2 regions of the Spiribacter curvatus genome follow, and region 2 is predicted to be linked to the other one. Evidence: predicted binding sites of a transcription regulator. Region 2 holds the regulator's gene; the other holds the start of a gene.
What was found. The regulator FNR, encoded in region 2, switches genes on or off when oxygen is low (the NO sensors DNR and NnrR bind a similar motif). The targets are predictions, from matches to a motif close to TTGATNTANATCAA.
Positions count from the first base shown of each region.

Region 1: a site for FNR is predicted at 4,337-4,350, ahead of hemN (oxygen-independent coproporphyrinogen III oxidase). Genes of this name have one in related genera too.

Region 1 covers NC_022664.1:1,750,134-1,762,311, reverse strand. Annotated here, with positions in the region: gene prmA (50S ribosomal protein L11 methyltransferase) at 1-286, shown strand, start outside; gene SPICUR_RS08635 (helix-turn-helix domain-containing protein) at 339-602, shown strand; gene purH (bifunctional phosphoribosylaminoimidazolecarboxamide formyltransferase/IMP cyclohydrolase) at 621-2,198, shown strand; gene purD (phosphoribosylamine--glycine ligase) at 2,221-3,519, shown strand; gene SPICUR_RS08620 (MAPEG family protein) at 3,516-3,899, shown strand; gene SPICUR_RS08615 (YbaN family protein) at 3,889-4,308, opposite strand; gene hemN (oxygen-independent coproporphyrinogen III oxidase) at 4,412-5,803, shown strand; gene SPICUR_RS08605 (copper chaperone PCu(A)C) at 5,800-6,258, opposite strand; gene SPICUR_RS08600 (histidinol-phosphatase) at 6,275-6,955, opposite strand; gene SPICUR_RS08595 (RNA pyrophosphohydrolase) at 7,040-7,588, shown strand; gene ptsP (phosphoenolpyruvate--protein phosphotransferase) at 7,594-9,858, shown strand; gene irrA (iron response transcriptional regulator IrrA) at 9,865-10,296, opposite strand; gene hemJ (protoporphyrinogen oxidase HemJ) at 10,337-10,771, opposite strand; gene SPICUR_RS08575 (TlpA family protein disulfide reductase) at 10,768-11,265, opposite strand; gene SPICUR_RS08570 (chloride channel protein) at 11,338-12,178, opposite strand, start outside.
Region 2 covers NC_022664.1:487,789-499,966, reverse strand. Annotated here, with positions in the region: gene SPICUR_RS02475 (D-2-hydroxyacid dehydrogenase) at 1-946, shown strand, start outside; gene SPICUR_RS02470 (NAD-dependent succinate-semialdehyde dehydrogenase) at 980-2,419, shown strand; gene SPICUR_RS02465 (MFS transporter) at 2,388-3,656, opposite strand; gene SPICUR_RS02460 (aspartate aminotransferase family protein) at 3,732-5,033, opposite strand; gene sufT (putative Fe-S cluster assembly protein SufT) at 5,161-5,712, shown strand; gene fnr (fumarate/nitrate reduction transcriptional regulator Fnr) at 5,723-6,475, opposite strand; gene thiL (thiamine-phosphate kinase) at 6,541-7,500, opposite strand; gene nusB (transcription antitermination factor NusB) at 7,512-7,964, opposite strand; gene ribH (6,7-dimethyl-8-ribityllumazine synthase) at 7,961-8,422, opposite strand; gene SPICUR_RS02430 (bifunctional 3,4-dihydroxy-2-butanone-4-phosphate synthase/GTP cyclohydrolase II) at 8,491-9,645, opposite strand; gene SPICUR_RS02425 (riboflavin synthase) at 9,648-10,304, opposite strand; gene ribD (bifunctional diaminohydroxyphosphoribosylaminopyrimidine deaminase/5-amino-6-(5-phosphoribosylamino)uracil reductase RibD) at 10,305-11,423, opposite strand; gene nrdR (transcriptional regulator NrdR) at 11,420-11,905, opposite strand; gene glyA (serine hydroxymethyltransferase) at 11,915-12,178, opposite strand, start outside.

The sequences.
Region 1 (12,178 bases), 660 kb from region 2:
CAATGCCGAGCGCAACGGAGTCGCGGACCGACTCGAGGTGGCGGATGCCGAGGCCGTGCTGCCGGTGGCCGATCGTGTGCTGGCCAATATCCTCGCCGGCATCCTGCAGGATCTGGCGCCACGACTCACGCCGGCGCTGGCGTCCGGCGGCCGGCTGACCCTGGCCGGGCTCCTGGCGGGTCAGGCCGATTCGGTACGGGCGGCCTATGAACCCGCCTGCCAGTTCGCCGCGCCGGTGGCGTCCGGCGAGTGGGTCCGGCTCGATGGTCGACGCGCGCCGCTTTAACGGGCCGGGTGTTGCGTTTATGATTTCGGCTTTCCCGCGAAGGAATCACCCCATGGAAGATGAGTCCGCGCCGGAGCGCGCCAGCGTCGGCCCTATCCGTGCCTGTGTGCACGATACGGTGACCGCCTATTTCCAGCACCTCGACGGGCAGGCGAGCCATGACCTCCACCGGATGGTGATTGAGCAGGCCGAGGCACCGTTGCTGGAGGTGGTCATGCGCGAGTGCGCCGGCAATCAGACCCGGGCGGCGGCGGCCCTGGGGATCAATCGCGGGACACTGCGCAAGAAACTACGCCAGTACGGCCTCGAAGACTGAACGCGACGGAGTCCATTCATGACGGCTGCCCCCACAATCCCGCCACTGCGGCGGGCCCTGATCAGTGTTTCAGACAAGACCGGGGTCGAGGCCCTTGCACGCGCGCTGGCCGACCGGGGGGTCGAGATCCTCTCCACCGGTGGCACCGCCCGGCTGCTCGATGAAGCCGGTATCCCGGTGATCGAGGTCAGCGAGCACACCGGTTTCCCCGAGATCATGGCCGGACGCGTCAAGACCCTTCATCCACGTATCCATGGCGGACTGCTGGGCCGGCGCGGCGAGGATGACGCCGTGATGGCCGAGCAGGCGATCCCGCCCATCGATCTGCTGGTGGTCAATCTCTATCCCTTCGAGCAGGCGGTGGCGCGGCCGGACTGCACGCTTGCCGACGCCATCGAGCATATCGATATCGGTGGGCCGGCGATGCTGCGCGCGGCGGCGAAGAACCTTGACGGGGTCGGGGTGGTGACCGCGCCCGATCAGTACCCGGCGGTGATCGATGCGCTCGAGCGTCACGGGGGCCTTGATGCCGGTCAGCGGTTTGAGCTGGCGGTGGCGGCGTTCAACCACGTCGCCCGGTATGACGCGGCGATCAGCGACTACCTCTCGGCCCGGGGGGCCGATGGCACGGTCTCGGCGTTTCCCGGTCAACTCAACCGTCACTGGCGGAAGGCCGCCGAGCTTCGCTATGGCGAGAACCCGCATCAGGCGGCGGCATTCTATCGCGACCCGCAGGCCGCGCCCGGCAGCTTCGCCCATTATGACCAGCGCCAGGGTAAGGCGCTTTCCTATAACAACCTCGCCGATGCCGACGCCGCCTGGGCCTGCGCCGGCGCGTTCGATGCCCCGGCCTGTGTCATCGTCAAGCATGCCAACCCCTGTGGCGTCGCCGTGGCCGACGGCCTGCCGGCGGCCTATGACGCCGCCTTCGCCACCGATCCCGCCTCCGCGTTCGGCGGGATCATCGCCTTCAACCGGCCGCTGGATGCCGATACCGCCCGCGCCATCGTCGAGCGGCAGTTCGTTGAGGTGATCCTCGCGCCGGCGGTCAGCGAGGAGGCCCTGGCGGTCACTGCGGCCAAGGCCAATGTCCGCGTGCTGACGATCGCTGACGGGCCGGTGACGCCGACGGGGTGGCGGCTGCAGCCGCTGGGCGGCGGACTGCTGGTGCAGGATCAGGATATCCCGCTGACCGGCGATGCGGGGCTGCACTGCGTGACCCGTGAGCCGGTGACCGATGCCCTGCGGGCGGACCTGGATTTCGTCTGGCGGGTGGCGAAATTCGTCAAATCCAATGCCATCGTCTACGGCCGCGACGGTCGGACGCTGGGCGTCGGCGCCGGTCAGATGAGCCGGGTCGACAGCGCCCGAATCGGCGTGGGCAAGGCAGAGGCCGCCGGCCTCGACCTGACCGGCTCGGTCCTTGCCTCGGATGCGTTCTTTCCGTTCCGCGATGGTATCGATCAGGCGGCGGCCGCCGGTGTGCGGGCGATCATCCAGCCCGGCGGCTCACGGCGCGACGACGAGGTGATCGCGGCGGCGGACGAGCACGGCATTGCCATGCTGTTCACCGGCATGCGCCACTTCCGGCACTGAGCGAGCGATGGGGGCAGGCGAGATGAGGATCCTGGTGGTGGGAAACGGCGGCCGCGAGCATGCCATGGCCTGGCGGCTGGCGCAGTCGCCGCGCAGCGGGCATGTCTATGTCGCCCCGGGGAACGCCGGTACCGCGCTTGAGGACGGGGTGAGCAACGTCGACGTCGGCGTCGATGACATCCCCGGGCTGATCGAGCGCGCCCGGGCGCTGGCGGTGGACATGACGGTCATCGGCCCCGAGGCGCCGCTGGCCGCGGGGGTCGTCGATGCCTTCGAGGCCGCCGGTCTGGCCTGTCTGGGGCCGCATCAGGCGGCGGCGGAGCTGGAGGCCTCGAAGGCGTTCGCCAAGGCGTTCTTCGCCCGCCACCACATTCCCAGCGCCGATTACCAGACCTTCGAGGCGCTGGCACCGGCACAGGCCTATATCCGCGAGCGCGGCGCACCGCTGGTGATCAAGGCCGATGGCCTTGCGGCGGGCAAGGGCGTGACCATCGCCCGGAGCGTCGACGAGGCGCTGGCCGCGGCGGCGGATATGCTCGATGGGGCGTTCGGGGCGGCCGGCGAGCGGATCGTGGTGGAGGACTTCCTCACCGGCGAGGAGGCGAGTTTCATCGCCCTGGTGGATGGCGAAACCGTGCTGCCGCTCGCCAGTTCGCAGGACCACAAGGCCCGTGACGCCGGTGATCAGGGGCCCAATACCGGTGGCATGGGGGCCTATTCACCGGCACCGGTGGTCACCGATGCGGTGCATGCGCGCATCCTCGAGTCGGTGATCCGGCCCACGGTGGAAGGTCTGGTGGCCGAGGGTCGTGGCTTCAAGGGATTCCTCTACGCCGGGCTGATGATCGATGCCGGGGGCGAGCCGCGGGTGCTCGAGTTCAACGTCCGTCTCGGTGATCCCGAGACCCAGCCCATTCTCATGCGACTGGCGAGTGACCCGGTCACGCTGTTCGAGGCCGCCCTGACGGGCACCCTTGACGCGCAGACGGTGGCCTGGGATCCACGCCCCTGTCTGGGCGTGGTGCTGGCGGCGGCAGGCTACCCGGCGGGTTACGAGCGCGGCGATGTCATCGAGGGCCTGACCGGGGCCGACCGCGATGACCGCAAGCTCTTCCATGCCGGTACCGCGACCGACCCACAGGGGCGGCCGGTGACCGCGGGCGGCCGGGTGCTCTGCGCCTGTGCCCTCGGCCGCGACATCGTCGCCGCGCAGACAGCCGCCTACGAGCTGGCCAATGACGTGCATTGGCCGGGACGGTTCATGCGCACCGATATCGGCTATCGAGCCGTGGATCTGCAACGGCGCGGAGGGGATGGATGACGATCGCTTACTGGGCCGTTCTGGCGGCGATGGTGATGCCGTTCGTATTCGCCGGACTGGCGAAGTCACAGGGGCGGTTCGACAACGCCCGGCCACGGGAATGGCTGGCCGGCCTCAGCGGCTGGCGTCAGCGCGCCCACTGGGCACAGCTCAATACCTTCGAGGCGTTCCCGCCGTTCGCGGCGGCGGTCCTCATTGCCCATCAGGTCGGCGGCGCCCAGGGCTGGATCGACGCCCTGGCAGTGGCGTTCGTCGTGTTGCGGCTCGGTTATGGCGCCGCCTATATCGGCGATCGGCCGACCCTGCGCAGTCTCCTCTGGACCACTGCCTTCGCCTGCGTGGTGGGGCTGTTCGTCGTGGCCGCGTCGACTACGGCCTAGGGCCATGGGGCCGGGTCGCCAGAAAGGTGACCACCCCGGCCATCACCGCACTCGCCGACAGGCGGGCGTAGAGCGGTTCCACACTGATCCACATCCATCCCCAGCTGAGCGCCACCAGTACCAGCGCCGTGACCTTGGCGCGTGGGCGGATGGCCCGGTGATCGCGCCAGTCGCGTAGCAGGGGGCCGAAGCGGGGATGGCTGTAGAGCCAGGCATGCAGCGCCGGTGAGCTGCGCGACGCGCACATGGCGGCGAGCAGCAGAAAGGGCGTGGTTGGCAGCAGTGGCAGGATCGCACCGACGCTGCCCAGGCCGATAAAAAACAGCGCCAGTGCCAGCCAGGCACGCCGTATCAGCCGTGCCCGCAGGCCGGTGGGCGCCGGTGTCTTCTGTTCATCATCGTGCCTCAACGCAATCCTCCGCCGACTGTGCATCGGACTGACCCAGATCAATCCGTCGCGGCGCCTGAGCGCCTATGATGCCACGAATGATCACCATTGGAGCGACACGCTGATGGCCGACCGTCTACTTCTCGATCGGACCCTGCTGCGCCGTTACGACGTCACGGGCCCGCGTTACACCTCCTATCCCACGGCCGCCCAGTTCACCGAGGCGTTTGATGCCGGGCGCTATCGGGAACGCGTCGCCTGGAGTAACGACGATCCGATCCCGCGGCCGCTGTCACTCTATGTGCATGTGCCGTTCTGCCGGACGGTGTGTTTCTACTGCGCCTGTAACAAGGTGATCACCGCCAACTACCGCCGGGCGAGCGATTATCTCGCCCGCCTGATCGACGAGCTCGACCTGCAGGCGGCGCTGTTCGCGGACGACCGGCCGGTGGAGCAGCTGCACCTGGGCGGTGGCACGCCGACCTATCTCTCCGATGGGGATCTGGCGACACTGATCGATGCCATCGCCCAGCGTTTTCCGATGGCGGCGCCGGCCCGGCGCGAATTCTCCATTGAGGTCGATCCGCGCACGGTCGACCGTGAGCGCATCCGCAATCTCGCCGCCCTGGGCTTCAACCGCCTGAGTCTGGGGGTGCAGGATTTCGACGCCGATGTGCAGAAGGCGATCAACCGCGTCCAGGGCGTTCAGGCGACCGCGGATATTGTCGAGGAGGCGCGGCATCAAGGCTTCCACTCGATCAATCTTGATCTGATGTACGGGCTGCCGCTACAGACCCCCGAGCGCCTGTCGCAGACCCTGGATGCGGTGATGACCATGCGGCCGGACCGGATCGCGCTCTATAACTATGCGCATATGCCGCAGATGTTCCGCATCCAGCGCCAGATCCCGGATGCCAGTCTGCCCGCGGCGGAGATGAAGCTGACGCTGCTGATCGAGGCCATGCAGCGCCTCTCGCGCGAGGGCTATCACTACATCGGTATGGATCATTTCGCACTGCCGGGCGATGCGCTCGCGGCGGCCGCCGATGAGGGCACATTGCACCGCAACTTCCAGGGCTATGCCACACGGCCCGATCTTGACCTGATCGGGCTGGGCGCCTCGTCGATCGGCCAGATCGGGGATGCATTCAGCCAGAATGTCCGCGATCCGGCGGGCCATGATGCCGCCGTGAGTGCCGGCGAGCTACCGATCTGGCGGGGTGTGGCGCTCACGGCGGATGATTGTCTGCGCCGGGATGTCATCCAGGCGGTGATGTGCCGGGGGCGGGTCGACTATGCGGCCATCGAGGCGCGTCACCCGATCGAGTTCACCGACTATTTCCGGGACGCGCTGGTCGAGCTCGAGCCGTTGGCGGTCGATGGCCTGTTGACCATGGATCATGCCTCGCTGCAGGTCACCGAGCGGGGGCGGTTGTTCCTGCGCAATGTCGCGATGCCGTTCGATGCCTATCTGACAGCGGGTCGTGCCGAACGGCGGTTCTCGCGGGTCATCTAGTCGGCGGCCATCGCCGTGGGTGCCAGGACATCGACCGTCACGGCCAGCGGGCCGGCGTCCTCGGTCTCGAGCTCGATGACGAACGTCTCGCCCTCGGTGAGGGCCGATTCGATGCCCATCATCATGACATGACGGCCGCCGGGTTCGAATAGGACCTGGCCCGCTGCCGGGATTGATACCCGGGGGGTGTGCACCATGCGGCTGTTGCCGCCGTCCTCGAGGGTCCGGTGCAGCTCGGCGCGGCTGGCCCGGTCGGTGCTCACCCCGACGAGCGCATCGCTGCGCGGGCCATCGTTGCGGAGCTCGAAATAGACGGCGCCCTTGTCGAAACCGGGTGGTGTGGCACGGGCCCAGGCATCCTCGATCACGATGTCCGCGTGGGCGGCACCGGCCAGGCCGGCGAACAGGAGGCCGGCGATGATCCGACGGCCGGCAGAGAGGCAGTGGCGATGCATCCTGTGGATCTCCTCGTCAACTGAGTGGCTGCGGGGTATCACCCGCGCGGAGCGTGAGCACCGGCCAGTGGCGCTCGTGAGCGGCCGCTTCAAGGATGGCGTCCGGATCGATGGCGACGGGCCGGTCGACATGCTCGAGCAAGGGCAGGTCGTTGCGCGAGTCGCTGTAGAAATGGACCGTCTCGAAAGCGGCTTCCTGAGCGTCGAGCCAGGTCTGCAGCGCTTTGATCTTGCCCTCACGGAAGGTGGGAATGCCGCGATGGCGACCGGTGAACCCTGACGCGCCCCGCTCGGGCTCGGTGGCGAGGAGGATCGGGATATCGAACAGCTCGGCAATGGGCTCGGTGACAAAGCGGTTGGTGGCGGTGATGATCATCAAGGCATGGCCGCGCCGGCGGTGATGCTCGACCAGCGCCTGAGCGGCCGGGAGGATGCGCGGCCGGATATGCCGATCGATGAAGGCGCGCCGCCACTCACGCAGTGTCGGCTCGGGTGTCTCGGCCAGTGGCTGGAGGGCAAAGCGCAGGAAGGCATCAATGTCGAGCCGACCGGCCTCGTAGTCGCGCATGAAACGCTGGTTGTCCCGCTCGAACCGGGCCCGCGGCACGGCACCCTGTTCCATCAGGTGCTGTCCCCAGAGGTAGTCGCTGTCGCCGTCCAGGAGGGTGTTGTCGAGGTCGAAAATCGCCAGCTGCACGCATCATTCCCGCTTTCGCATTGCCGCCTGATTCTCCTATGTGGAAGAATAACCCGCAATAGAATTCTTCTTTTGGTGCAGTAAGTGATTGATAAAAAAGGGTTTCGTCCAAATGTTGGGATGATTCTGGCCAATGCCGCCGGCGAGCTGCTGTGGGCGCGCCGCGTGGGTCAGGATGCCTGGCAGTTCCCTCAGGGCGGGATCCAGCGCAACGAAAGCCCGGAGGCAGCGCTCTACCGCGAGCTCAATGAAGAGGTGGGGCTGGCGCCCTCGGACGTGGCGGTGCTGGGCGCCACGCGGGGCTGGCTCCACTACCGCCTGCCGCGGCATCTGATCCGTCGCCGGCAACGCCCCACCTGCATCGGTCAGAAGCAGGTCTGGTTTCTGCTCCGGCTGCGGACGGCCGACACGCGGGTCCGCCTCGATGCGACACCGGCGCCGGAGTTCGATACCTGGAGCTGGGTGCCGTACTGGTATCCGCTCGAGGAGATCGTCTCATTCAAGCGCGAGGTGTACGCCCAGGCGCTGGACGAGCTCGCGCCGGTGCTCTTCCCCGAGGGGCCGCCGCGACGGCCCGTGAATCCGGGGACCGGGCGGCCGCCCGCCATCCCGCAGCCCGGCCAGGGGCGGTAGCGGCGGTGCTGGAAACGCTCCATCGCATTGTCCAGTCGGTCAATGCCGCGAGCGATTTCCGCGAGGCGCTGGAGATCATCGTCGAGCGGGTGGCCGAGGCCACAGAGGGCGATGTCTGTTCGGTCTATCTGCTCGAGGGCGACGGCGAACACCTGCGGCTCATGGCGACGCGCGGGCTGAACGTCGATGCGGTGGGTCAGGTGCGGCTGCCGCTCACGGAGGGACTGGTCGGCCTGGTGGCGCAGCGCGAGGAATCCATCAACCTCAACGACGCCGATCGCCACCCCCGCTTCCGTTATTTCCCCGAGACCGGTGAGGAGCGCTTTCACTCATTCCTCGGGGTGCCGGTCATTCACTACCAATCACGGCTGGGCGTGCTGGTGGTCCAGCGCCAGGCGCGCGAGCGCTTCACCGATGCCGAAGTCGCGTTTCTGGTGACCATGGCCGCGCAGCTGGCCGGCGTGATGGCGCATGCCCGTGTCCGGGGTGAACTGACCGATGGCGCCGAGGTGGCGCGGGGTGGACCACTGGGGCTGGATGGTATCGGGGGGGCCAGCGGCCTCGCGATCGGCGAGGGGCACGTCATGACCGGTGCCGCCAACCTCGAGAGCATCCCCGATCGCCGGGTCCGCGATGCGGACGCCGAGGCCGCCGCCTTCGCCGCGGCGCTGACGGCGGCCCGAGAGGATATCCGCGCACTGGCGGCGAGGATGGAGGGCCAGGTCCCGGCGGCCGAACAGCAGCTCTTCGATGTCTATCTGCAGATGCTCGATGGGGACAGCCTCCGCGAGCGGGTGCATGCGCACATCCGCGACGGCCACTGGGCGCCGTTCGCCGTACGGTTGACGATCGCCGAGCACAGCCGGCGGTTCGAGGCGATGGATGATGCCTATCTGCGTGAACGGGCCAGCGACCTGCGCGATGTCGGCCGGCGGCTGCTGACCCGGCTGCTGGCGCTCGAGGAACAGGATCAAACGCTCCCCGAGCAGACGATCCTGGTGGGCGAGGAAGTGAGCGCCTCGCAGCTGGTGGAAATCCCCACCGACAGGCTCGCCGGCGTGGTCAGTGCCGGTGGATCGGCGAACTCGCATATCGCCATCCTCGCCCGGGCGCTGGGAGTGCCGGCGGTGATGGGGGTGCGGGAACTGCCCGTCCATGGCCTCCACGGCCGGGCGCTGATCGTCGATGGCTATCGTGGTCGGGTGGAGGTGGACCCGGCGCCGGCGCTGCGGGATGAGTATCAGCGCCTGGTCGAGGAGGAGGCGGCGCTGACCGCCGAGCTGGCCGAGATCGCCGGCGAACCGGCGCAGACCCCTGATGGCCATTGCATCAATCTCTACGTCAACACGGGGTTGGCGGCAGAGATCGAACGCGCCCTGGAGATCGGCTGCGCCGGCGTCGGTCTGCATCGCACCGAGTTTCCGTTCATGATCAGCACCCGCTTTCCCGGCGAGAGCGAGCAGGTCGAGGACTATCGCGCGGTGCTCCAGGCCTTCGCGCCGCTGCCGGTCACGCTCCGGACCCTCGATATCGGCGGTGACAAACCGCTGCCGTACTTCCCCACCCACGACGACAACCCGTTCCTGGGCTGGCGCGGCGTGCGCATGACGCTGGATCACCCGGAGATCTTTCTGACCCAGCTGCGTGCCATGCTGCGGGCCTCCGCCGGACTGGACAATCTGCGGGTGATGTTTCCCATGATCACCCGGGTCGAAGAGGCCGATCAGGCCGCGGCCCTGGTCCGCCGCGCCCGCGACGAGCTGACCGAAGAGGGGGTGGAGACGGCCGCGCCGGCCGTGGGGGCGATGGTCGAGGTGCCCGCGGCGGTGTATCAGGCGGAGAGCCTCGCGCGTCGGCTGGATTTCCTGTCCATCGGCAGCAATGATCTGGCGCAGTATCTGTTGGCGGTGGACCGCAATAACAGTCGCGTCGCGTCGATCTATGACGAGCTGCACCCGGCGGTGCTACGGGCAGTGGCGGAAGTCGCAGCGGCCGGCCGGCGGCTGGATACGCCGGTGACCATCTGCGGGAGCATGGCCGGTGAACCGGCGGTGGCGCCGCTGCTGCTGGCGATGGGGATGGAGGGGCTGTCGATGAGCAGCGGCCGGCTGTTACGCGTCAAGCGCGTGCTGCGCACCATCCCCTATTCGACCGCCCGCTCAATGCTCGACGCGGTCCTGGTCTGCGAGACACCGGGTGAGGTCCGCCGGTTGATCAACGCCGAAATGGACCGCTACGGATTGGGCGGTCTGATCCGCGCCGGCCGCTGACGATACTCAGCCCGGGCGGCGGACGCGCACGATGACGTCGACACCCTCAATGGTCTTGCCCGGCGGCGGTGTCGGCAGACCGTCCACGGCGACGCCATTATGCGGGATGTCCTCCATCTCACCGGTTTCCTCATCGAGGAAGTGATGATGCGGATCGACCTTGGTATCGAAATAGATCCGCCGCGGATCGGCGAGGATCTCCCGCAGCAGGCCGGCCTCGGTGAACTGGTGGAGGGTGTTGTAGACCGTCGTCTGTGACAGCCGCATACCCGTATCAATGGCCTCGGCGTAGAGCTCCTCGGCGGTGATATGGCGCTCGCCCTGCCCGAAGATCAGCCCGGCGAGCCCCATACGCTGGCGGGTCGCGCGCAGTCCGGCGCCCTGCAGCAGCTGGCGGACGTAGTCATCATGTTGGCGGGAGAAAAGCACAGACGTCATGTCGATGAACCATTGTGGACTTAATGAGTACGGTATCAGATTACCACGGAAAACCGGGTTTGAGTTCGACCAGCAGCACAACGGCGATCAATACCAGCACCGGTAATTCATTGAAAACCCGGTACCATCGATGGCTCCGCGTGTTCCGGTCCTGGGCGAAGGCCCGGAGCAGACGCCCACAGTACAGGTGGTAACCGACCAGACCAATCACCAGCAGGGTCTTCATGTGCAGCCAGCCCTGCTCGAGCCAGTACGGCTGGATGACGACCAGCACCACGCCCAGGCCCACCGCGACGATGGCGCTGGGGTTCATGATGCCGCGGTAGAGCTTGCGCTCCATGACCTTGAAGCGCTCGCGCCCGATCTCGTCCTCGGCCATTGCGTGATAGACGAACAGCCGTGGCAGATAGAAGATCGCCGCGAACCAGGTGATCACGCTGATGATGTGGAATGACTTGATCCACAGGGCGGTCATGCCGACTGCCGCTCCGCGAGCATGGGCCCGAGCTGGCGGCGCAGGGACTCGAAGTCGATCGGGCCGATGCGCTGCCAGACCACGCCGCCCTCGGGGTCGATCAGGACCGTGGTCGGTGTCACCCGGACCTGGTTGAAGGCATTGGCGATACGGCCGCCGTCATCCAGCACGATGCTGTAGGGCAGCCCGCGCTGGGCCACCAGCGCCTCAACCTGCGCCCGGGGGTCGTAGTCCATGGCGACGCCGACGATGTTCAGCCCCCTGTCGGCGAGGTCATGATGCAGCTCCACCACCTCGGGCATTTCGGCGACGCAGGTCGGACAGGTCGTCGCCCAGAACACCAGCATCACCGGCTCGCCCTGATACTGACCGAGTTCGGCCTGGGCGCCATCCAGCATATCGAGCTCGACGTTCGGGGCGGGCTCGCGCGCCGGTGGCGCGAACCAGACATAGCCAACGACCGCCACGATCACCAGGGCCAGGACACCAGCCAACCATTCTTTCCGCACGGCAGAGTCCCTCTATTGATCCGTTGGCTGATTATACCAACTGTCCGCCGTGCTGACTCAGCTGAGATACGCCCGATAGATCGCCGTGCGGGTCACGATCCCCTGCCACTCGACCGTCCCGTGACCGACCGGGCGGGTGGCGAGTAGCGCCGCGTCGCCCGCCTCGCGGAGCTGCTCGATGGCCTCGCGCAGGCTCGCCTTCTCATCGATGGCCAGCAGCGGGATCGATCCGGCGAATGCCGCCCGGCCCGCGTGACGGTTATCGCGCAGGGTGGCGGGATCGCTCAGCCGTGTCGGCAGCCCGTCCTGCCCCGCATCGTGGAGGAGCCAGCTGGGGGGGGCCGCGAGCGCCGCATCGATCCCATCGGCCGGCGTTGATGCCGCCAGCTGCCGGCAGTGCGGGTCGATGAGCTGGAGGATCCCCAGCCGGCTCGCGGCCTGCAGTAATGGGTTGCGGCGTGGATCGAGCCCGCGCTCGCCCAGCGCCAGGTGATGGATCGAGTCGGTCTGAAAGATCTCGCGGGCGCTGAGCGTGGCGGCGGCGATGGTCAGCATGCCCGGCATGATGATGCCGGGGTTGGCGGTGAGCTCGAGCATGGCGGTCAGCGCCGCCAGCGGCGCGCGCAGGGTCGCCCCCATCATCGCGCCCATGCCCAGCAGCGCATAGAGCGCCGGTCCGCCGAGCGGCGCGGCGATCATCGACTCCGCAACCAGTCCCACCGCGCCCCCGGCCGCGGCCCCCATGACCAGCGTCGGGCCAATGATCCCGCCGGGCACGCCCAGGCCGATGACGGCTGTCGTCGCCACTAGCTTGGCAGCGACGATGGCGATCAGTAGCGCGATGCCCAGTTCGCCGGCGAGGGTGGCGGCGATGGTGTCATAACCGATCCCCATCACC
Region 2 (12,178 bases):
CGCCCCCGGCGAGGGGCTGCCGGCGGGTATGGAGCCGCTTGAGAATGAGGCCGAATTGCGCGTCGCGGAAGACATGGCCGGTCTTGAATCGGCACTGCCCGGTGCCAGAGTGCTGTGCGTGACCGACTTCCGCACCGACGCCCTTGCCGAGGCGTGGCCCGCCGCCGATCGCCTGGAGTGGATCCATGCCACCAGCGCCGGCGTTGATGCGCTCATGATTCCAGCGGTGCGTGACAGTGACATCCCCGTCACCAATGCGCGCGGTATTTTCGATCGCTGCATCGCCGAATATGTGCTCGGCCAGGTGATTGCCTTCTGCAAGGACTTTGCCGGCAACTGGCAGCTTCAGCAGGCTCATCGCTGGCAGCACCGCGAGACCGAGCCCGTGGCCGGTCAGCGGATGCTGGTCGTCGGCGCGGGGGCTATTGGGCGACGGATCGCGCGCACCTGTGGCGCCATCGGCATTGAATGCGATGGCGTCGGCCGCCGGGCACGGGCTGGTGACGAGGACTTCGCTGCCATTTATGCCCAGGCCGATCTGCTCTCGCTCCTGCCCGACTATGATTTCGTCGTCATTGCCGCGCCCCTTACCGAAGCCACCCGCGGTCTGTTCGGTGCGGCGGAGTTTGATGCCATGGCCGGGCATGCCCGACTGATCAACATCGGTCGTGGCCCGATCGTGCGGACCGAAGCGCTGGTGGACGCGCTACGGGACGGCGCGATCGACGGGGCTGCTCTGGATGTGTTCGAAGAGGAACCGCTGCCCGCGGACCATCCGCTCTGGGATCTGCCCAACGTCCACCTGTCCGCGCACATGGCTGGCGATTTCATCGGCTGGAAGAAAGCGCTGTCGGCGCAGTTTCTCGACAATTTCCGCCGCTGGCAGCGTGGCGAGGCCCTGAACAATACGGTGGACAAGGCCCAGGGCTTTGTCCCTGGAACCTGACACAGCGAACGAATCGAAACAGCGAGGCAGTTCATGATCGACTCTCACCTCCTCACCGTCTCTGGCGGCTACATCAATGGCGAATGGCAGATGGCGGACGACGGCCGGACCCTCGCCGTGACCAACCCGGTCGATCACGGCCACCTGGCGGACGTCGCTGCAATGGGGACCGATGAGACCCGACGCGCGATCGCGGCCGCCGAGGCCGCCCTGGCCCAGCCAGCCGATCTCGAGCAGCGCCGCTACTGGCTGGAGGCGATTGCCGAGGCGCTGACCCGGCATCGCGAGGAGATCGGCCGGATCCTGTGTCTCGAGCACGGCAAGCCACTGGCCGAGGCGCAGGGTGAGGCGGACTATGCCGCCGGATTTTTCCGTTATGCCGCCAGTCATATCGATGCGCTGGCCTCGCACACGCTGGATGAGCAGCCCCGCAACTGCCGCTGGCATATCCACCATCGGCCGGCGGGCGTGGTGGGACTGATCACGCCCTGGAACTTCCCCATCGGCATGATCGCCAAGAAACTCTCCTCTGCCCTCGCTGCCGACTGCGCCAGCGTGATCAAGCCGTCATCAAAGACCCCACTCACAATGATCGCACTGTTCACGCTGCTCGACCGCGAGGTCGGGCTGCCAGCCGGAAAGGCCAATCTGGTCCTCGGCTCCGCCGGTCCCGTTACCGATACGCTGTTTGATGCCGCATCGGTGCGTGTGATCAGTTTCACCGGATCCACTGAGGTGGGGCGGACGCTCATCGAGCAATCAGCGCCGGGGATCAAACGGCTGACACTGGAACTGGGCGGTAATGCCCCGTATATCATCTTCGACGACGCGGATCTTGATCATGCCGCCGATCAGCTCGTCAGCAACAAATTCCGCGGCGGCGGTCAGACCTGCGTGTGCGCCAACCGCATCTTCGTCCACCGCGATGTCTCGGCCGCCTTCGCTGAACGACTCGCCGAGCGGGTCAAGACACTGGCGATCGGTGATGGAATGGCGGCGGGCACCCAGCTGGGTCCGCTCATCGATGAGAATGCCGTGGCGAAGGTTCGCCGGCATGTCGACGATGCCCTCGCCAGGGGCGCCACACCGGTATTCCAGGGCGATGCCAGTGGACTGCCCGGGACCTTCTATCCGCCGACGGTACTGCTCGACGTGCCGGCGAATGCCGCCTGCTATCGCGAGGAGACGTTCGGGCCACTGGTCCCCATCATCACCTTTGGCGATGAGCGCGAGGTGGTCGAGATGGCCAACGACACCGATTTCGGTCTCGCTGCCTATGTCTTTACCGGCGACGAGACCCGCGGCCACCAGGTCATCAGCCGCCTTCGCTTCGGCCACGCCGCCCTCAATACCGGCAGCGGCCCTACCCCCGAGGCGCCGTTCGGCGGCATGAAACAGTCCGGCTTTGGCCGTGAAGGTGGACTCGAGGGGCTGTTCGAGTTCACCGAGACGCAGACGGTGCCGGTCGGTTAGCGGCCGCAGCCACCGGCCGCACCAGCAGGATCGCGACGGATATATAGGCCATCATCATTAGCGCAAGGGTTGGAACGTTCATACCGATATCAAGTAGAAAACCGATCAACACGGGGCCAGCGGCAGTGCCAAGCACCATCGCCCCGTGCGCCATCGCGCGGATGCCGCCCAGATGCCGGAGGCCATAGAGCTCCGGCCACAGGGCGCCCATAAGGGTCCCGGCCGTGCCGATGCACAACCCGGCGAGCCCCAGATACAGCGGTGCCGCCCAGACACCGGGGACGAACCCCACCACCGCCAGGGCAAAAAGCAGCGGCAATAGATAAAAGCCAAGCAAGCGCTGTGCACCGATTCGGTCGACCAACGGGCCACTCAGCAGCAGGGAGAGGACGTGCGTACTGGCGAATGCCGTAAACGCCGTTGAAACCAGCTCCAGGCTCCACCCCTTAGCCTCGGCGATGGGTACCTGATGGAAAAACAACGCTGTGATCAGGATAGGCGGTGCCAGCAACGCGGGCAGAATACGATAGAAGCGGCTATCGCGCAGGACCTCGGCCCGAGTCCAGTCCCGCCGTCCTGGCGCCGCGTCGAAAGACTCTTCCTCACCGGCAAGCGCATCCCCGGATCCCCTATCGCGGGACGAGTGGATCGAACGCCCCTCCATCCGGAGCAACGCGAGCGCGAGGGGCAAGGCAACAATGACGAGAACCAATGCCAGCAGCAGCCAGCTCCCGCGCCAGCCGAAGGACGCGATCAGCGCCACCACCACCATGGGCATCACCGCTTCAGCCGTCGGGAAACCAACCGTCACCATGCTGATCGCCGTGCCCCGGCCCGCCTCGATACGGCGGCCCACCGTGGTCTGCGCGACATGCACCATCAGCCCCTGCCCGCATAGGCGAAGCAGCAGAAAAGCCGGCACCAGCACCCAGGCCAACGGCGCCAGCGCAAGCAGCAGACCGCCCGCGGCTGCCCCCAGGATCACCCCAGCGGTAAACACGGGCAGCGGCAACCGATCAACGCCCCGGCCAACGCTGATCACCAGAAGCCCGCTCATGAGGGTAGCGAGCGAGTAGAGCCCGCCAAACTCGGCATTGCTGAGATCGAAGGTCGCGCGCAGCTCACCGCCGTAGAGCGAGATCAGAAACGTCTGACCATGCCCCGATAGGAAAACCATTAAAAAGCCGAACAACAGCAGGTATCGGTGGGTTCCAAGCCCCCGAACGGCCGAAATCATGCGCTAACTCCAAATGAAAAGGCCCGGGCAAAAGCCCGGGCCTGAGTTCGTGGGCTGGGATGAGCCCTGGGGTGTCTAGCCGGTATTGCGGATGGCTGCGTTCTGTTCACCGCCACCGGTCTCGACCAGTGCCGCCTCGAACTGATCCACTGCCCAGTCGATCTCCTCGGCGGTGACGATCAGCGGCGGAACCCAGCGAACCACATTACCGCCCCATGGACCGCAACGGATCATCAGCAGTCCCCGGTGCTCGCAGGCCTTGAGCATCTTCGCGCCGCGATCGCCATCCGGCTTGCCGTGGGCGTCGACGAGGTGAGTGCCGATCATCAGTCCCCGGCCGGTGATATTACCAATCTCCGGATGCCGTGACTGGACCTCTTCGAGCCGCTTGACCAGCTGCTTGCCACGATCCGCGGCGTTATCGACCAGCTTCTCGTCACGAATGACGTCAAGGGTCGCCAGGCCAGCCGCACAGGCGACCGCGTTACCGCCATAGGTCCCGCCCTGCGAGCCCGGCAGTGCCTTGCTCATCAGTTCGGCTGGCGCAGCCATGAACGACAGCTGGAAGCCACTGGCAACACCCTTGGCGGAGACCACCACGTCGGGCTCAACGCCGAAGTGCTCATAGCCCCACATCAATCCACTCCGGCCATTGCCGGACTGCACCTCATCCATGATCAAGAGGATGCCATGCTTGTTACAGCGCTCTTGCAGGCCCTGCATGAACTTGGTGTTGCCGGGGATGTAACCCGCCTCACCCTGAATGGGTTCGATGAGCATCGCCGCAGTCTCCATGGGCACGCTCTGGACCTGCAGGATGTAATCGAGTTCGCGCAGCGCGAAATCCGCCGCTTCATCCTCGCTGATGCCATACCAGTTGGTATCCGGGAACGGCGCCGTCACCACCCCACCCATCAACGGCTGGACGCCCTGACGGACGGCCGCGCTCGAGCTGGTGGTGGCCAGCGACCCCATGGTCCGACCATGGAAACAGCCCCTGAAGGCAATGATATTGGGCTTGCCGGTCGCCTGACGGGCCAGACGGATCGAGGCCTCGACCGCCTCCGTGCCCGCGTTGGAGAAGAACACGCTGTCGATGGAGTCAGGCAGCAGCTCAACGAGGCGATCGGAGAGATCCAGAATCGGCTGATGTTTCATGATCGCGTACTGGGCGTGCACGACCCGATCGATCTGATCCTTCGCCGCCTCCACCACGCGGGGGTGGCAGTGGCCGGTGCTCAACACGCCGATGCCCGACGCGAAGTCCATGTACTTGCTGCCATCCTCGGCGTAGACGTACATCCCTTGCGCGCGCTCGACCAGAATGTCACTGGACTGGCGCAGCAGCGGGGAGAGATGGTGGACGTTGTCATTCATGACACAGCCTCCTGGCTAATTAATTCATCATTCACAATACGCGAACTGGAAAACGATTTCCTCCTGGGTCGGACAGCGTCACGAGCAGTGGTATCCTCAAGCGCAGTAAAGGTAATGCGATCGGGAGATGGCGATGCAGAGTAATGAGCCGGTGATTTTCGAGCGTGACTGCGAAGCAGCACTGATTCCGGCGGGTGATAACGGCATCATCCCCCAGGGTGCCGAAGGCATGATCACGCAGGCCCTTGGCGGCAGTTATACCGTCTATATCCAGGGCAATCTGTTCCGCGTGGATGGCAAGGATGCCGATGCCATCGGCAAGGATCCCGAGCCGGCGCCGGAGTTACCGGAGAATGCCTCCGCCGACGATGTCGAACAGCTGGTCTGGGACCAGATGCGGCGCTGCTTTGATCCCGAGATCCCCATCAATGTGGTCGAGCTGGGACTCGTCTACCGCTGCGATGTCACCCTCAACGATGACGGCACGCGGTCGGTGGAGATTGACATGACGCTGACGGCGCCGGGCTGCGGCATGGGGGACATCCTTGCCTACGATGTTCGCGAGAAGGTCAAGCAGATCCCCACCATCGAGGCCGTCAGCGTGGAGATCGTCTTCGACCCGCCGTGGAGCTTCGAGATGATGTCGGAGGCGGCCAAGCTTCAGACGGGAATGATGTAACCCGCGCTGCTCAGCCCGCCTTCTGGGAGTCGCTGGCCGATCGCCCCGCCAGCGACTCAAGCGCGTCCACAGCCAGCAGCTCTACTTCGCGGCCCTCGGCGCGGATCCAGCCCTGATCCTGAAATCGCCGGAAAATCCGGCTCATCGTCTCCGGGGCGAGACCCAGATAGTTACCCAGATCACCCCGCGCCATGGAGAGTCGGAAACGGGTCGCCGACAGTCCCCGTTGACCAAACCGCTCGGAGAGGCTGAGGAGCAGAATGGCCAGACGCTCGTCAGCATTCCTGCGCGCCATTGTCAGGAGCATGTCCTGGTCGTCAGCGATCTCGCGTGACATCAACCGCAGCAGCTGGCGCTGCAGCCCAGGGATATCGGCCGCAAGATGCTCGAGCTGTTCGAAAGGCAGCTCACAGACACTGGTGGTCTCGAGGGACACCGCAGAGCACGGATGGGTCCAGCGATTGATGGCATTCAGCCCGACCAGCTCACCGGGCAGATGGAAGCCCGTCACCTGCTGATCACCGGACTCGGTCGTCGTGTAGGTCTTGAGCGACCCGGCACGGACCGCGTACAGCGCGCGGAACGCGTTACCTTCCTGATAGAGATGGGCACCGCGCTGCAGGACGGGCTGATGCTGGACGATACCATCAAGCATGCCGATATCCGCGTCGTCCAGAGACACCGGCAGGCAGAGCTGGCTCAGGCTACAGCCGGTGCAGGTCTGCTGCTGTCGGGTTACCGAGCTGTCAACCCGATCAAACATACTGGATACTCACTTTGCCCATGAGGAAGATGCTACACCCGGCTAATCGTCGTTGCCACAGCCTATCAGCGCTCGAAATGGCGATATCCAGTGGCCGCATCAGCAATCGGATGACCATCGCAGGTCATGCCCGCGCCGATGCCCACACCGCCAATGCGGCGGACCGGTGTCCGGCTGCGTCGTGCGGCGGATAATACGGCGTCGTCGGCGCTTGCGGGGGCCGTAAAGCATAGCTCGTAGTCATCGCCACCGCCGAGCTGTGCATCCACCGCCGGCGCCTCGCCAAGCCACTGGCGAAGCCGGGAGGAAGGGCGGCAGGCGAGCGTCGACAGATCGATCGCCACGTCACTGCGATCGGCAATATGGCCGGCATCGGCCGCCAGCCCATCGGAAATATCGATCGCCGCTGTGGCGATTCCCGTCAGGGCCTGCCCCAGTGCCACGCGTGGCTGCGGAGCGAGGAAGGCGCGTCGCAGTCCCCGCCAGCGCGCCTGATGGCGGTGGACTGCACTCTGCCAGACGCTCAGGCCGCCCATCGCATCACCGGGGTGTCCTGATACCCAGACCCGGTCACCGTCACGGGCTCCATCCCGGCGCAGCGGCGTGGCAGGTGCCCGACCGGTTATCTGAACACTGATGCTGAGCGGACCACGGGTGACATCGCCACCCACCACAGCCACTCCGTGGCGTGCCGCTAACGCGCCGAGACCATCGGCGAAGGCCGACACCCAGGCCTCATCGACATCCGGCAGGGTCAGGCTCAGTAACGCCCAGCATGGCTCGCCGCCCATGGCGGCGATATCGCTGAGGTTGACGGCAAGCGCACGATGACCGACCCAGTACGCACTCAGGTCACTCGGGAAATGCACGCCGTCAACGAGGGTATCGAGGGCCATGAGCAACGATTGACCCTGTGCCACCACCACGGCCGCGTCGTCACCAACGCCCAGCGTGACATCGCGCCGGTTCGCGCCGAGATGACTGAGATAGTGCCTGATCAGCGCGAACTCCGAGCGCTCGGCCATGGCTGTACCGCTCAGCGCCGGCGGCGCTTGCGCTCCTCCGCTCTCAGCGGTTGATCGCGGGCGACACGATCGAGCACACCATTGATGTATTTATGGCTCTGCTCAGCGCCGAACCCCTTGGCGAGTTCCACGGCCTGATCGATGCAGACTCGATAGGGCACCTCGAGCCGCTCCCGAAGCTCGTAGCTGCCCAGGCGCAGCAATGCCAGTTCCACGGGATCGAGGTTGGCGGCAGGACGATCCAGATAACCATCAAAGGCCGCGTCAAGCGATTCCACCTGCTCGGTCACTCCGCGGAACACTTCAGTGAAGTAATCCAGATCCATACGCCCGAGGCGATGTTCGCTGAAGAACTGACGCTGGACATCCGCCGGCTCACTACCGGTCATCTGCCACTGGTAAAGGGCCTGGAGGATGCGTCGACGCGCCCTCGCCCGCGGTCGATTCGCCTTCGGACGACTCACAGTTTACGCAGCAGGCTGACCATCTCGAGCATTGCCATCGCGGCCTCAGCGCCCTTGTTACCGGCCTTTGTGCCCGCACGCTCAATGGCCTGCTCGATGCTGTCGGTGGTCAGTACACCGAAGGACACCGGGATGTCCCGCTGCTGGCTCACCTGCCCCAGACCCTTGGTGCATTCACTGGCCACGTACTCGAAATGAGGCGTACCGCCGCGGATGACACAACCAAGCGCCACGATCCCGTCGTAGTGACCAGACCGCGCGAGGCGATCGGTGACCAGCGGCAATTCCCACGAGCCGGGCGCACGGACCAGGGTCAGCGATGCATCGTCAACCCCGTGGCGTACCAGGGTGTCGCGCGCACCGCTCACCAGAGAGTCGACGATAAAGTCATTGAATCGGGTAGCCACCAGCGCAATCCGCGCGTTGCTGGCCGTGAAATCGCCTTCGAGGGTCTTCATGCTGATTCCATTGTTTTTATCCGGGGACGCAAGCGTATACCGCCGCACGCCGACTGCAAACCGCTTCGCTATGTGGAAGTACCGCACTCGTCCGCGGTCTGGACATAGTCCACGACCTCCATGCCGAAGCCGGACAGCCCATACATGATTTTCGGCGAGGAGAGAACGCGCATCCGCCGGATCCCCAGATCAGTGAGGATCTGCGCACCGACCCCGTAGGTCCGAAGCGCTTCGCTCTCGTCTGTAACCGGCCGTGGCTCGGGAGTGATCTCGCCGCTCTGCGAGAGCACCTGGAATTCGCGCATCCGTGTCAGCACCTCCGACCGGTCGCTGGCACTGCGCAGCATGAGCAGGCAGGCCGGATCACTGCGACTGCCGGCGATTTCATCGAGCGACTGACGCAGCGACCAGGTCTGGTCAGGCGCGATCGCGCCGAACAGATCCGAGAGGGTGTTCTCAATCTGCACCCGCACCAGCGCCGGCTCTTCCGGATCGGTCTGCCCCCGCAGTAGCGCGAAATGCAGCGCCCCATCCACCACGTCCTGATACGCGTAGAGGTGGAAACGCCCATGTTCCGTGGGCAATTCACAGTCGGCGACACGCTCGACCGTGCGCTCATTATGAATCCGGTAGGCAATCAGATCGGCAACCGTACCAATCTTGATGCCATGCGCCTGCGCGAACTCCACCAGGTCATCGCGGCGGGCCATGGTGCCATCCTCATTCAGCACTTCGACAATCACTGCCGCCGGTTCAAAGCCCGCCAGACGCGCCAGATCGCAGCCCGCCTCGGTATGCCCGGCCCGCGTGAGCACGCCCCCGGGCTGGGCCATGAGCGGAAAGATATGCCCAGGCTGGACGATGTCCTCGGGCTTTGCCTGAGGTGCCACCGCTGTCTGGATCGTACGCGCCCGATCAGCCGCTGAAATCCCTGTGGTGACCCCCTGCGCGGCTTCGATGCTAAGGGTGAACTGCGTCCCCTGATGATCGCTTGAGCCGGTCACCATCAACGGCAGCCGCAACTGCTCACAGCGCTCGCGACTGAGGGTCAGGCAGATCAGCCCGCGCCCGTAGCGCGCCATGAAATTGACATCATCCGGCCGCACCATCGAAGCGGCCATCAGCAGATCACCCTCGTTCTCGCGATCCTCATCATCGAGCATCAGCACCATGCGGCCGGCACTGATATCGGCAACGATTTCATCGATGCTGTTGAACGCCATGACTAGTCCCTCAGAAACCCATTACGCCGCAGCAGGGCCTCGCTGACCCCGCCAGTGGATGCCGCCCCGCTGCCCTGCAGCAGGCGCTCGAGGTAGCGCGCCAGCAGATCGACTTCGAGGTTGACCGGCTGTCCCGCCTGATAGGCCCCGAACGTTGTGACCGCCGAGGTATGCGGGACGATATTGACATCGAACTCGGCACCGTCGACGCCATTGACCGTGAGACTGATCCCCTCGATGGCGATCGAGCCCTTCTCGGCAATGTAGTGCGCGATCGCCGCCGGTGCTCGAAAGCGCCAGCGCTCCGAGCGTCCATCCGGCGTCCGCGAGACCACCTCACCGACACCGTCGATATGGCCGCTGACCAGATGACCACCAAGCGGCGTGGACAGTGTCAGGGCCGGCTCCAGATTGACGCGGTCGCCGGTCTTCAGCCGCCCAAGTGTGGTGCGCTCCAGGCTCTCGACGGATACGTCCGCCGCAAACCCATCGGCGTCGATCTCCACCGCCGTCAGACAGCAGCCATTGACCGCCATGCTGTCGCCGATCTGCAACGCGGTCAGATCAAGCCCGTCGACCGCAAAGCGCATGCGCCGGTCGGCCCCTGTCTCTCGGCTTTCCCGTAGCGTGCCCACGGCCTGAATGATGCCTGTAAACATTTACCCTTCCTCTGCGTCGTCGCGCATGGCCATCGTCAGTCGCAGATCATGACCCACCCGCCGGGTGTCCAGCCACTTCAACGCGATGCGATCGCTCATTGCATCAAGCCCCGGCAATGTCAGTAGCGGTTGACCCTGATGCCCCATCACATGAGGGGCCACATAGATCATCAGCTCATCGACCAGACCAGCCTGCAGCCAAGCCCCCGCGAGTCGTGAGCCAGCCTCGAGCCACACCTCATTGATATCGGCACTGGCCAGGGCCTCGAGGACAGCCTTCGGGCTGACATGACCATCCGCCCCCAGTGCGACCTGCCATAGCTCAGCACCGGCGTGGATCCGATCGGCCTCGCGCGCCGGCATGGTTCCGCCATGGACCAGCACGACACCGCGCTCATCGGCGAGAAGCCCGGCATCCGGTGGCGTGCGCAGATCGGTATCGACCACAATCCGCCGCGGCGCCACGAAGTCGCCGTCCACGTCGCGGACGGTGAGCGCCGGATCATCGGCGATGACGGTGTCCACACCGGTGACGATCGCGCCACTACCCGCCCGCCAGCGGTGGACATCGCGGCGGGCGTCCGCACCAGTGATCCAGCGGCTTTCACCGGACGCCATCGCTGTTCGGCCATCCACACTGGCGGCGAGTTTGGCGCGGACATAGGGTCGGCCAACCCGCATGCGCCGAAAGAAACCCGCGTTGAGCCGTTCGCTCTCGGCAGCCATCAGGCCAACGGCCACCGCCACACCGGAGGCACGCAGGCGATCGAGGCCGCACCCCGACACGCGCGGATTGGGATCGGAGGCACCCGCCACGACCCGCGCAATACCCGCCTCGATCAGGGCGTCCGCGCAGGGCGGTGTGCGGCCGTAATGGCTGCATGGTTCGAGGGTGACATAGGCGGTGGCGCCAGCGGTGTCATCCCCGGCGGCGCGTAGCGCAAGCACCTCGGCATGCGGCTCGCCCGCGCGCACGTGCCATGCCTCGCCGAGGCACACCCCATCGCGAACCAGTACACAACCCACCCGCGGGTTCGGGTCAGCCGTCCAGCGCCCGCGTTCGGCGAGCTGCAGCGCTCGGGCCATCCAGGCATGATCGGCGGCACTGAAGTCGCTCACGACGAGGAGCCATTATCCGCCAATCGGGCATCGCGATCCTCAAGACCTTCGATCACCTCGCGGAACGCGCTGACATCCTGGAAACTGCGATAGACCGAGGCGAAGCGGACATAGGCCACTTCGTCGAGCTCGCGGAGCTCTTCCATGACCCAGTCACCGATGGTGCTGGCATTCACTTCGCCATCCCCGAGAGCCTGCACGCGCTGGCGAATGCGGCTGAGGGCGGCCTCGACCGCTTCGGTGGCGACCGGACGCTTCTCCAGCGCCCGCATCATCCCATTCCGCAGCCGCTGCTCGTCGAACTGCACGCGTGTCCCGTCACGCTTGACGACCCGCGGCAGCAGCAGCTCCGCGGACTCATAGGTGGTGAAGCGCTCACTGCAGCCGCCACATTCGCGGCGCCGACGCACCTGATCACCCTCGCTGGCGAGGCGCGAATCGATCACCCGCGTGTCCTGCGTCTGACAGAAAGGACAGCGCATGCCGTGCGCTCAGGCCTGCAGGGCTTCGTAGACCGGGAATCGCCGACAGATGTCGGTTACCTGGTCGCGGACGCGGTCACGCACCGACTCGTCGTTCATATGGTCCAGCACATCGCAGATCCACCCCGCGAGCTCACGACTCTCGGCCTCCCGGAACCCCCGGGTGGTGATCGCCGGCGTGCCGATCCGCAGCCCTGACGTCACGAACGGCGACTGCGGATCATTGGGCACCGTGTTCTTGTTGACCGTGATATGGGCATCCTCCAGCGCCGC